Regions from separate parts of the Mesorhizobium sp. M3A.F.Ca.ET.080.04.2.1 genome, predicted to be linked through region 3. Evidence: predicted binding sites of a transcription regulator. Region 3 holds the regulator's gene; each other region holds the start of a gene.
The links. The regulator LexA, encoded in region 3, represses DNA repair genes until DNA is damaged. The targets are predictions, from matches to a motif close to TGTTCNNNNTGTGTTCNG.
Positions count from the first base shown of each region.

Region 1: a site for LexA is predicted at 1,318-1,335, ahead of EJ074_RS08110 (sel1 repeat family protein). Genes of this name have one in related genera too.
Region 2: a site for LexA is predicted at 1,448-1,465, ahead of parE (DNA topoisomerase IV subunit B). Genes of this name have one in related genera too.

Region 1 covers NZ_CP034451.1:1,638,327-1,641,601, reverse strand. The annotation lists gene EJ074_RS08120 (hypothetical protein) at 118-312, opposite strand; gene EJ074_RS29645 (hypothetical protein) at 345-497, opposite strand; gene EJ074_RS08115 (DUF2147 domain-containing protein) at 706-1,047, opposite strand; gene EJ074_RS08110 (sel1 repeat family protein) at 1,470-1,736, shown strand; gene EJ074_RS08105 (ABC transporter substrate-binding protein) at 2,180-3,275, shown strand, end outside.
Region 2 covers NZ_CP034451.1:5,899,987-5,903,261, forward strand. The annotation lists gene parE (DNA topoisomerase IV subunit B) at 1-1,382, opposite strand, end outside; gene cpaB (Flp pilus assembly protein CpaB) at 1,638-2,576, shown strand; gene EJ074_RS28165 (type II and III secretion system protein family protein) at 2,692-3,275, shown strand, end outside.
Region 3 covers NZ_CP034451.1:454,706-457,980, reverse strand. The annotation lists gene glp (gephyrin-like molybdotransferase Glp) at 1-797, shown strand, start outside; gene lexA (transcriptional repressor LexA) at 915-1,655, shown strand; gene EJ074_RS02040 (ComEC/Rec2 family competence protein) at 1,649-3,275, opposite strand, start outside.

The DNA.
Region 1 (3,275 bases), 1.2 Mb from region 3:
TCGATGGCTTGGGGATAGATTCGCTTTTCCATGGCCCAATATAGGGATTTGGCGAAGCGCTTGGGAGGGGGAGGCCGTCGCGAAGCTCGGCCATGGCCCATTTTTCTTCGGTCAGGGCTATGCGCGCTGCAGGCTGACCAGCAGCACGAAGCCGACGCCCGCTTTCCTTGGCGACGGCGCTTCGATCGTCGAGCCGGTGTCGGCGCGCATCATCGGCACCGCCAGCACCGGGGCGGCAAGCAGCATCAGGATGAGCGCCGCCCGCGGCAGGAGCCCGAGGGTGGTCATGGCGCTGGCAGCGATGCGGTTCATGGTCGTTGTTTCCCGTTTGAGGGTTGGTCGGTTCAGCGGTTGAAATGGTTCATGCAGCCCAGCCGGCAGGAAGCTGCAGCCTCAAAGGAGCGTGCCGGCCGGTCTGCCTGCGCGACGAGGACGGCGAAGAGCATGCCGAACAGGCTCATCAATAGGCAGACGATGGTGAAGCGGCGCGCAAGCATTGGGTCTCTCTCCTTCAATGGAGAAGAGATTGCCCGAATGCCGCTGAACCTGTTCTGAGACCGGCATTCATCTGCCGTTCAAAATTCGCTGACGCTGCCGGGTGCACTTTGCCGGCGGCAGCGCCCGTTGTTCCCTGGCCGCCAGCGAGCCGGGCAAAAAGAACGGGGCCGCCAGGGCCCCGTTCCAAGATCATCGCTTGCGAGTCGATTAAAGCTTGGTCCAGGTCTGGGTCTTGCAGATCAGGCCGCCAAGCACGCAGCCGCTCATCTTGAGCGAGGTGCCGGAGATCGTCGCCTTGCCGGAATAGGTCTTGTCGGTTTCCGGATCGGTTATGGTGCCGGTATACTTGTTGTCGCCGGCTGCCTTGAAGGAGCCGATGGTCTTGCCGGCATATTTGCCGGACTTCAGTGTGATGGAAAACGCGCCGCTGCCGGCGATCGCCGCCGTCGAGCCGGATTGCGTCTTCCAGTTGCCCTCGATCGGATCGGCCCATGCGGCGCCAGCCATGATCAAGGTGGCCCCCAGGGCCAGGCTCAGTTTTCGAAACATCGTGTGTCCTCCCGGTAGATTCGAGCGGGGCAAGTCCGCCTCTGCCCTTTACGCAAACGTCAACCTAGTGCAGCTCTCGCCGAAACGAAAGCGGTGCCCTCACGGAAGCTTGCAGCATTTTGCGGCGAAAAATGAACCAGTGGCGATCGCGGCTTCGATTTTCGTGGTTAGTGAAGTCTTGATTCCGGGAGCCGAAATTTTCGTCGATTTTTGCCGGAACAGGCCGAATTGCGCGCTTCCTATGCTTAACGATTTCCCGTGTTTACCTCTTGTTTTAGCTTTGTTTTCTTCGAATTAAGCACGCCATTTAACGACGGATTCAAGGCCAGGCTTCATCCTCGAAAGCATCGAAAGAGCGGCCCGCCCCACCCGACAAGGGGGACCGAACAAGGCAGCTCTCGGGAGCCAGACAGGGGATTGAAATGGCACGTTTTGAGATGTTGGAAGACGGCTTCGGCGCCATGGGGGCAACCGCCCAGGCCGATATTCTTTTCGAACTGGGCATGATGTATGCCACCGGCCGCGACTGCGAGACCGACGTCGTCGCCGCCCACAAATGGTTCAACATCGCTGCCATCAAGGGCTCCCTCCGCGCCGCCGAGTTGCGTTCGGAACTGTCGGCCACCATGTCGAAGACCGACATCGCCAAGGCGCTGCGCGAAGCACGCGAATGGATGACGATGCACTGAGGCAAGCAGGACGGGAACACTTCGGGCAAGACCGCGGCAAGACGGTCGCCCACAGGAGAAGACCGCGGCAAGACGGTCGCCCACAGGACAAGGCCGCGGCAAGACGGTCGCCCACAGGACAAGGCCGCGGCAAGACGGCCCGGACGAACGGACGACAGGGAAGTAGGCGGGTTTCGGGAGCGGGGGTGTTTGGAAACGCTCGATTGGCAAAAGCCGCGACCGGCCGGGACAAGGCCGGCGCGGCTTTTGGCATTTCACGGCCTGCCAGGTGGTCACTGCCGGACATCGGCCTATATCAACCTGGCGGGTCCGCCGCTCTGATCACAGGCCCAATCGAGTGCCGTCGATGCGCCAAGACAGGCTGGTTCAACGGTGAAATGGTCCCGCCTTCTGAAAGAAGCGCGGCCTGAGCGGTCGCGCGTGAGTGGAGGAGGTCTATCACCATGAAAAAATTTGGTCTTTTGAGCGCGGCCGCATTGGGCCTGATGATGAACGCATCGATCGCGTTCGCCGACGACATCACCATCTCGGTGGTCGGTCCCATGACCGGCCAGCTCGCCAATATCGGTGACCAGTTCAAGCAGGGCGCGCAGGCCGCCGCGGACGCCATCAACGCCGCCGGTGGTGTCAACGGCAGCAAGATCAAGATCGACATCCAGGACGACCAGTGCGATCCGAAGCAGGCCGTCTCGGTCGCCAACCGCATCGTCGCCGACGGCACCAAGTTCGTCGACGGTCACGCCTGCTCGGGCTCGAGCATCCCGGCTTCCGCCGTCTACGCCGAGGCCGGCACGCTGATGATGACCCCGGCGTCCTCCAATCCGGAACTGACCGACGCCGCCGCCAAGGCCGGCTGGCCGACGATCATGCGCCTTTACACGCGCGACGACGCGCAGGGCGCCTTCATCGGTCCTTGGATCGCCAAGAAATACGCCGGCAAGAATGTCGTGGTCCTGCACGACAAGAGCGCCTACGGGCAGGGCGTGGCCGACGCCGTCAAGGCGACCATGAATGCCGGCGGCCTCAAGGAGGTCGACTATGAAGGCATCAACGCCGGCGAGAAGGATTATTCGGCCTTGGTCACCAAGCTGAAGCAGCTCAAGGCCGACGTCGTCTATTTCGGCGGCTACCACCCGGAGGCCGGTCTCATCCTGCGCCAGGCGGCCGAGCAGAACGTCAAGTTCCAGCTCATCATGCCGGATTCGATCGCCTCGCCGGAGTTCTGGCAGGTTGCCGGCCCGGCCGGTGAAGGCACAATGTTCGTCTTCCCGTCGGACCCGCAGGCCAAGCCCGAAGCCAAGGACGCCGTTGCCAAGATCAAGGCCGGCGGCTTCACGCCGGAAGGCTTCACGCTGTTCTCCTATGCCGTGGTTCAGGCCGTGGCCGAGGGCGTCAAGCGTGCCGGCAGCGACGATCCGGCCAAGGTCGCCGAGGCGCTGAAGAACGGCCAGCCGATCAGCACCGTCGTCGGCGACGTCATTTTCGATGAGAAGGGCGACCTGAAGAACGCCAGCTATGACATCAATCAGTGGCACGACG
Region 2 (3,275 bases), 720 kb from region 3:
GCGGCATTCTGGGTGCAGTCGGCGAGCTTGCCCGGCAGGCGCAGCTTGCGCACAGCGGTCTTGCGCGAAACTTCCTTTTCCTGGCGACGGCGCACGCGCTCGTCGGCGCGAGCGATCACCCACTCCAGAAGCTTGGAGCCTTCCTGCGGATTGTCGGCCAGCCAATGGTCGAACGGGTCGCGGATCGCGGTCTCGACGATGCGCATCGCTTCGATCGTCGCCAGCCTGTCCTTGGTCTGGCCGACGAACTCCGGCTCGCGGATGAACACCGACAGCATGCCGGCCGCCGAGATCATGACGTCTTCCGACGTGATGATCGAGGCGCGCTTGTTGCCGATGAGGTCGGCATAGGCGCGCAGGCCGCGCGTCAGCACATTGCGGAAGCCGGCCTCGTGCGTGCCGCCTTCGGCGGTCGGGATGGTGTTGCAGTATGAGTTGAGGAAGCCGTCGCCGCCGAACCAGGTCACCGCCCATTCCAGCGAGCCGTGGCCGCCCTGCTTGTCGCTTTTTCCGGCGAAAACCTCACGCGTGACCTGGAACTCGTCGCCCAGCGTCGCCTTGAGATAGTCCTTCAGGCCGCCGGGAAAATGGAACTCTGCCTTGGCCGGCGTCTGATCCTTTTCCTTGATCAGCGACGGGTCGCAGGTCCAGCGGATCTCGACGCCGCCGAACAGATAGGCTTTCGAGCGCGTCATGCGGTAAAGGCGCGCCGGCTCGAAGGCGGCGCCCCTGCCGAAGATCTGCTCGTCGGGATGGAAGCGGATCCTGGTGCCGCGCCGGTTGTGCACCTCGCCGAGCTGCTCCAGCCCGCTCACCGGAATGCCGCGCGAGAAGCGCTGGCGATAGAGCTGACGGCCGCGCGCGACCTCAACCTCGAGGTGATCCGACAGCGCGTTGACCACGGAGACGCCGACGCCGTGCAGGCCGCCGGAGGTCTCATAGACCTTGGAGTCGAACTTGCCGCCCGAATGCAGCGTCGTCATGATGACTTCGAGCGCCGGCTTCTTGAATTTCGGGTGCGGATCGACCGGGATGCCGCGGCCATTGTCGGTGACTGTCAGGAAGCCGTCGGCCGACAGCTCGACGTCGATGAAGGTGGCGTGGCCGGCAACCGCCTCGTCCATCGAATTGTCAATGACTTCGGCGAACAGGTGGTGCATCGCCTTGTCGTCAGTGCCGCCGATATACATGCCGGGCCGCCGGCGGACGGGCTCCAAGCCCTCCAGCACCTCGATATCGGCGGCGCTGTAGCTGTCGCTGCTGTCGCGGGCGGCGCTCGAACGCTTGGCGGCCTGCACCAGCGGATCGGCCGGGCGCGACGGCGCCCGCACCTGCTGCGGCTGCTTCTCACGATTGCCGAAAAGATCGCTGGTGTCGTCCATGCTGGCCATTAAGTCCGGTACTGCGAATCACTGCTCGATACTGCCACGCTTTTGGCGGGCGAACGAGTTCCTGTTCCGTTCAGGGTTCAAAGTCTCTCTTATTCTAAAACCATTCGATAACCAAGCCGCCGGAAATAGGGCGCTCCGCACACCGTCGGATTCCTGATTCTTTAACAATGATGCCTAACGTGAAGTGCAACAAGCAAAAGACCACGGGGCGTCAGGGGTTTCATTGTGAGGGGCAGGGCCATAACCATGATCGGTATCGCCGCCGTGTTCGGCGCGATCTCGATCTTTGCCGCGGACTTCTGGGTCAAAAGCCAGGCAAAAGCCCAGTCCGAGGTCAGGGTGGTCTCCGTGCCATCGCCACAGGAACCCAAGGTCGAATTCAAGACCATCGTGGTGGCGAGCGCGCCGCTGCGCTACGGCATGGAACTCGGCCGATCCCAGCTCACCGAGATCCCGTGGCCGCAGGATTCCCTGCCGCAGGGCGCCTTTCCCACCATCGACAAGCTGCTAGCCGATGGCAGCCGCGTGGTTCTGTCGCCGATGGAAGTCAACGAGCCGGTGCTGCTCGCCAAACTGTCAGGGCCGAATGGGCGCGCGACGCTTTCCAACATGCTCTCGCCAGGGATGCGGGCCGTCACCATCCGCACGGACGAAATCGCAGGCGTCGGCGGCTTCATCACGCCTGGCGACCGGGTCGATGTCGTGCTGACCCGCGATGCCGGGGAAATCCAGGAAGTGGCCAAGAATGCACAGGGGGCGGCCGGATCCACGGTCACCTCCGAGATCGTCGTCTCCGACGCCAAGGTGCTTTCGGTCGGGCAGGGCGCTGACGAGCGCAAGACCGAGCCGAAGGTCGCCAATTCGGTGACCATCGAAGTGACCAATGAAGGGGCGCAAAAGGTGGCGCTGGCGCGCACCGTCGGCTCATTGTCGCTGTCCTTGCGATCCGCCGCCGACGCGAGCGCCAGCAACAGCGAGATCACCACCATCTCCTCCTTCGGCGGCTCGGTGGCGGCCAAGGCGCAGACTGCGGCCGGTTCCGTGATCGATGCCGTGGTGAAGGAGCCGGAGAAGCCGACGTTCCGCACGATCATCGTCACGCGCGGCACGAAGGCCGAGGAATACAAGGTTCCTGCCAGGCAAGCCGAGGAATACGAGGTTCCTTCCAAGGAACAAGAACAATAGCCGGTGGGGACCGGCCGGGGACGGGACAATGCCTGTGTTGAATGGAAAGCGGACGACGAGAGGGCTGCGCCTTCTGCGCGCAATGACAGCGGGGGCCTTCCTGGCGGCCGCCGGAATGCTTGCATTCGGCGCGCCGGCCGAGGCAAACAACGACGTCGTCTACGTCTCGGCGACCAAGAACGCCTCCATCAAGGTGGCCAAGGGCAAGCCGAAGACGATCATGACCAGCGCGGCCTTCTACCAGATCGTCATCGGCGATCCGGAGATCGCCAACGTCAACCCGCTGACCGACAAGTCCTTCTATGTGCTGGGCAACAATCTCGGCACCACTGGCATCGCGCTATTCGACCAGAACAAGCAGCTCGTCGGCACCATCGACATCGAGGTGACGCTGGATACCGAGCAGTTGGCCAACACGATCCGCGCCAGCGTGCCTGACGCCAACATCAAGGTCGGGTCCGCCAATGGACGGGTGGTGCTGTCGGGGCAGGCCGAAGATGCGGTCGCGGCCGACAAGGCCAGCAAGATCGCCTCGCGCTTCTCCGGCAATGAAGAGGTGATCAACTCGGTCAACATCTCGTCTTCGCAGCAGGTGCAGCTCAATGTCCGCTTCGTCGAGATCAATCGCCAGGCCGGGCAGGATCTGGGCGCCAAATACGGCGCCAACTTCGCCGTCGGCCTCGGCGGCCGCGATGTCGT
Region 3 (3,275 bases):
GACTGGACTTCGGCCAGGGCGACATGCTGCTCGAGAAAGGTCGCCTGCTCGATCCGGCAGCACTTTCACTCGCGGCATCTGCCAATCATGCAAATGTCAATGTCGTCCGGCGGCCGCTGGTCGCGATCATCGCCACCGGCGACGAATTGCAGCCGCCCGGCAGCGAACTTGGACCCGACCAGATCATCTCGTCCAACGCCTATGGTGTCGCCGCCGTGGCGCAATCGGTTGGAGCACGCGCGCTCGACCTCGGCATCGCCGCGGACCGGCACGAAGCGATCGCAGCTCTGGTCAGGAAGGCCGTAGCGGCCGGCGCCGATGTCATCGTGACGCTCGGCGGCGCCTCGGTCGGCGACCACGATCTGATCCATGGCGTGCTGACCGGCGAAGGCATGCAGCTCGATTTCTGGAAAATCGCCATGCGGCCCGGCAAGCCATTGATGTTCGGCCGCCTCGGCAATACCCGCTGCATCGGCCTGCCTGGGAATCCGGTCGCAAGCCTTGTCTGCTCGCAGCTGTTCGTGAAGCCGCTTCTGGCGCGCCTCGCAGGCCGCAGCTTCAGCCAGGACGTTCGCAGGGCTCGGCTGGGCGCCGCATTGCGGGCCAACGATGTCAGGCAGGACTATGTGCGTGCCGTTGTGCGCGACGATCGCGGAGCGTTGGTTGCGACTCCGTTCGGCATCCAGGATTCCTCGATGCTGAGAATGCTGGCCGATGCCAACGGCTTGATCGTGCGCGAACCTTTTGCGCCGGCAGCTGAAGCCGGCGCCGCATGCAGCGTGCTGATGCTACGCTGAACAAAACGTCAACACATTCATTAAACTTTAAACGGTTGCGGAACACAACTGGAACAGATAGTGTTTGTTCTGGGTTTGTTTTTCCGATTCTGGTTCCAGAACCCGTTGGGGGCCGCCATGCTGACGCGTAAACAACATGAACTGCTGATGTTCATCCATGAACGGCTCAAGGAAAGCGGCATTCCGCCGTCTTTCGACGAGATGAAGGAGGCGCTCGACCTTGCCTCGAAGTCGGGCATCCATCGGCTGATCACGGCGCTGGAAGAGCGCGGCTTCATACGCCGGCTGCCGAACCGGGCGCGCGCGCTCGAAGTGCTGCGGCTGCCCGATTCGATCGCGCCCGGCCTCAACGCCGCCAAGAAGTTTTCGCCGAGCGTCATCCAGGGAAGCCTCGGACAAGGCAATCTCGGCCGGCAGATCAAGCCGGCGGCGCCCTCGCGCACACCCGCACCCAGCAATGACGATGACGCTGTTTCGGCGGTGTCCATTCCGGTGATGGGCCGTATCGCCGCCGGTGTGCCGATCGACGCCATCCAGCACCAGACGCATTCGATCACAGTGCCGCCGGACATGATCGCCGGCGGCGAGCACTATGCCTTGGAAGTCAAAGGCGACTCGATGATCGAGGCCGGCATCTTCGACGGCGATACGGTCATCATCCGCAACGCCAATACGGCGAGCCCCGGTGAGATCGTTGTGGCGCTGGTCGATGATGAGGAAGCGACGTTGAAGCGCTTCCGCCGCAAGGGCGCTTCGATTGCGCTGGAAGCCGCCAATCCGGCCTATGAGACCCGCATCTTCGGGCCGGACCGGGTCAAGGTTCAGGGCAGGCTCGTCGGGCTGATCCGCCGTTACTGAGCGGTTTGTGGCTTGGCGTCGGGCTTTTCGGGCCGCTTGTAAGGCGGCAGCCCCCTTGCCTCGCGCGAGTATTTTCGCTGCTCATGCCAGGGCCGATAGGGCCTGTGGACGGCATACTGAATCTCGGCTCGCGCGGTTGCCGATTGCGGGTCGAAGAAGACGGCAGCGCTTCCGTCGCGTGCCAATTGCCGCTTGGTCACGACGAGGATTCGGGGATCCCGGCAAGGATTGTAGGCCGTGGCGTCATTGATGACGATGAGATCGGCGAAGCCGCAGGCCGGCTTGGCGCTGTCGCGATTCTCTGCGAGCGCGACGATCGCACCGGAAGGATGCCGGCCGATGCAGAGGTCGCCGGTGCAATAGAAGGGCGAACCCGGCGGCAGGTCGACAGGATCGGCGATGTCCGTCGTCCCGTTTGCGAATGTCTCGGGCGGCACGATCGTTTCGGCCAGCAGCGCCCGTTTCCAGTTGTCGGTTATGAACTCGTTCGAGCTTGCTCGATTGATGGCGAGTTCGCCGCCGCCGATCGGCATCGCAACCAGATGCGCATCCTCGGAGATGAGCACATCCGGGGTACGGACATGCGGAATGGCCAACAAGGCCGCAATCGCGAAGGGAACGGCGCCGAGCCTGAGCCAGGTGGTCGCCATGGTCGCGATGACCAGCGCGACCGTCGCCAGCAGCACAGACTGTATCGAGATCAACCCCACTGCATCCACTGGTGAACGTTCGGAAAACCATCCCGAGATGGCGACCATCGCCGTCAGGCCTTTGCCCATCACATAGAGGAAAGGCCCGTCGAAGCCGAACGGCATCATCAGCACGCTGAAGACCGCGAACGGCATGACAACCAGCGAGACGATCGGCATCACTGCCAGATTGGCCAGCAGGCTGAGCGGCGATACGCGCTGGAAATGCCAGATGGCAAACAGCGCCGTTGCGCTTCCGGCGATGATTGATGTCATCGCGCCGCCGCCCACGCCAACCGCCAGCTTCCGGGACAGGTATCCGAGAAACGAGCGCTTTGCCGGTGGCGCTCTCACTTTGTCGGCGCGGTAGTCAGCCCAACCGGCATAGGCGCCGACAAGGGCGGCGGTCGCGGCGAACGACATCTGAAAACTTGGGCCGACCACTTCATGCGGCGAAACCACGATCACCGCGATTGCCGAAATCGCCAGGTTGCGCATGGTCAGCGCCGCCCGGTCGAAGACAACGGCAACCAGCATCACCGCCAGCATGATGAAGCTTCGTTCGGCGGCCACAACGATGCCGGAAATGACCAGATAGGCTGCAATCGACAGCAGCGCGATCGCCGCAGCATATTTCTTGACCGGCCGGCGGGAAGAGAAATCGGGAAGCAGCGCGAAGGCGCCGCGCAGCAAAAGCATGATCGTGCCGGCGACCAGCGCCATGTGCAGTCCCGAAATCGAGATGATGTGGTAGATGCCGGTCCTTCGCACCGCCTCGTTGATGTCTTCTGGAATGCCGGCGCGAACGCCAACGATCAGCGCCGCCGCGATCTCGCCTTCGGGACCGCCGACGGTGCTTCTGATGTGATCGGCAATGGTCTCGCGCGCGTTTTCTATTGCGGACGCGGTGCGTGCGCCGAACGGTGCCTCC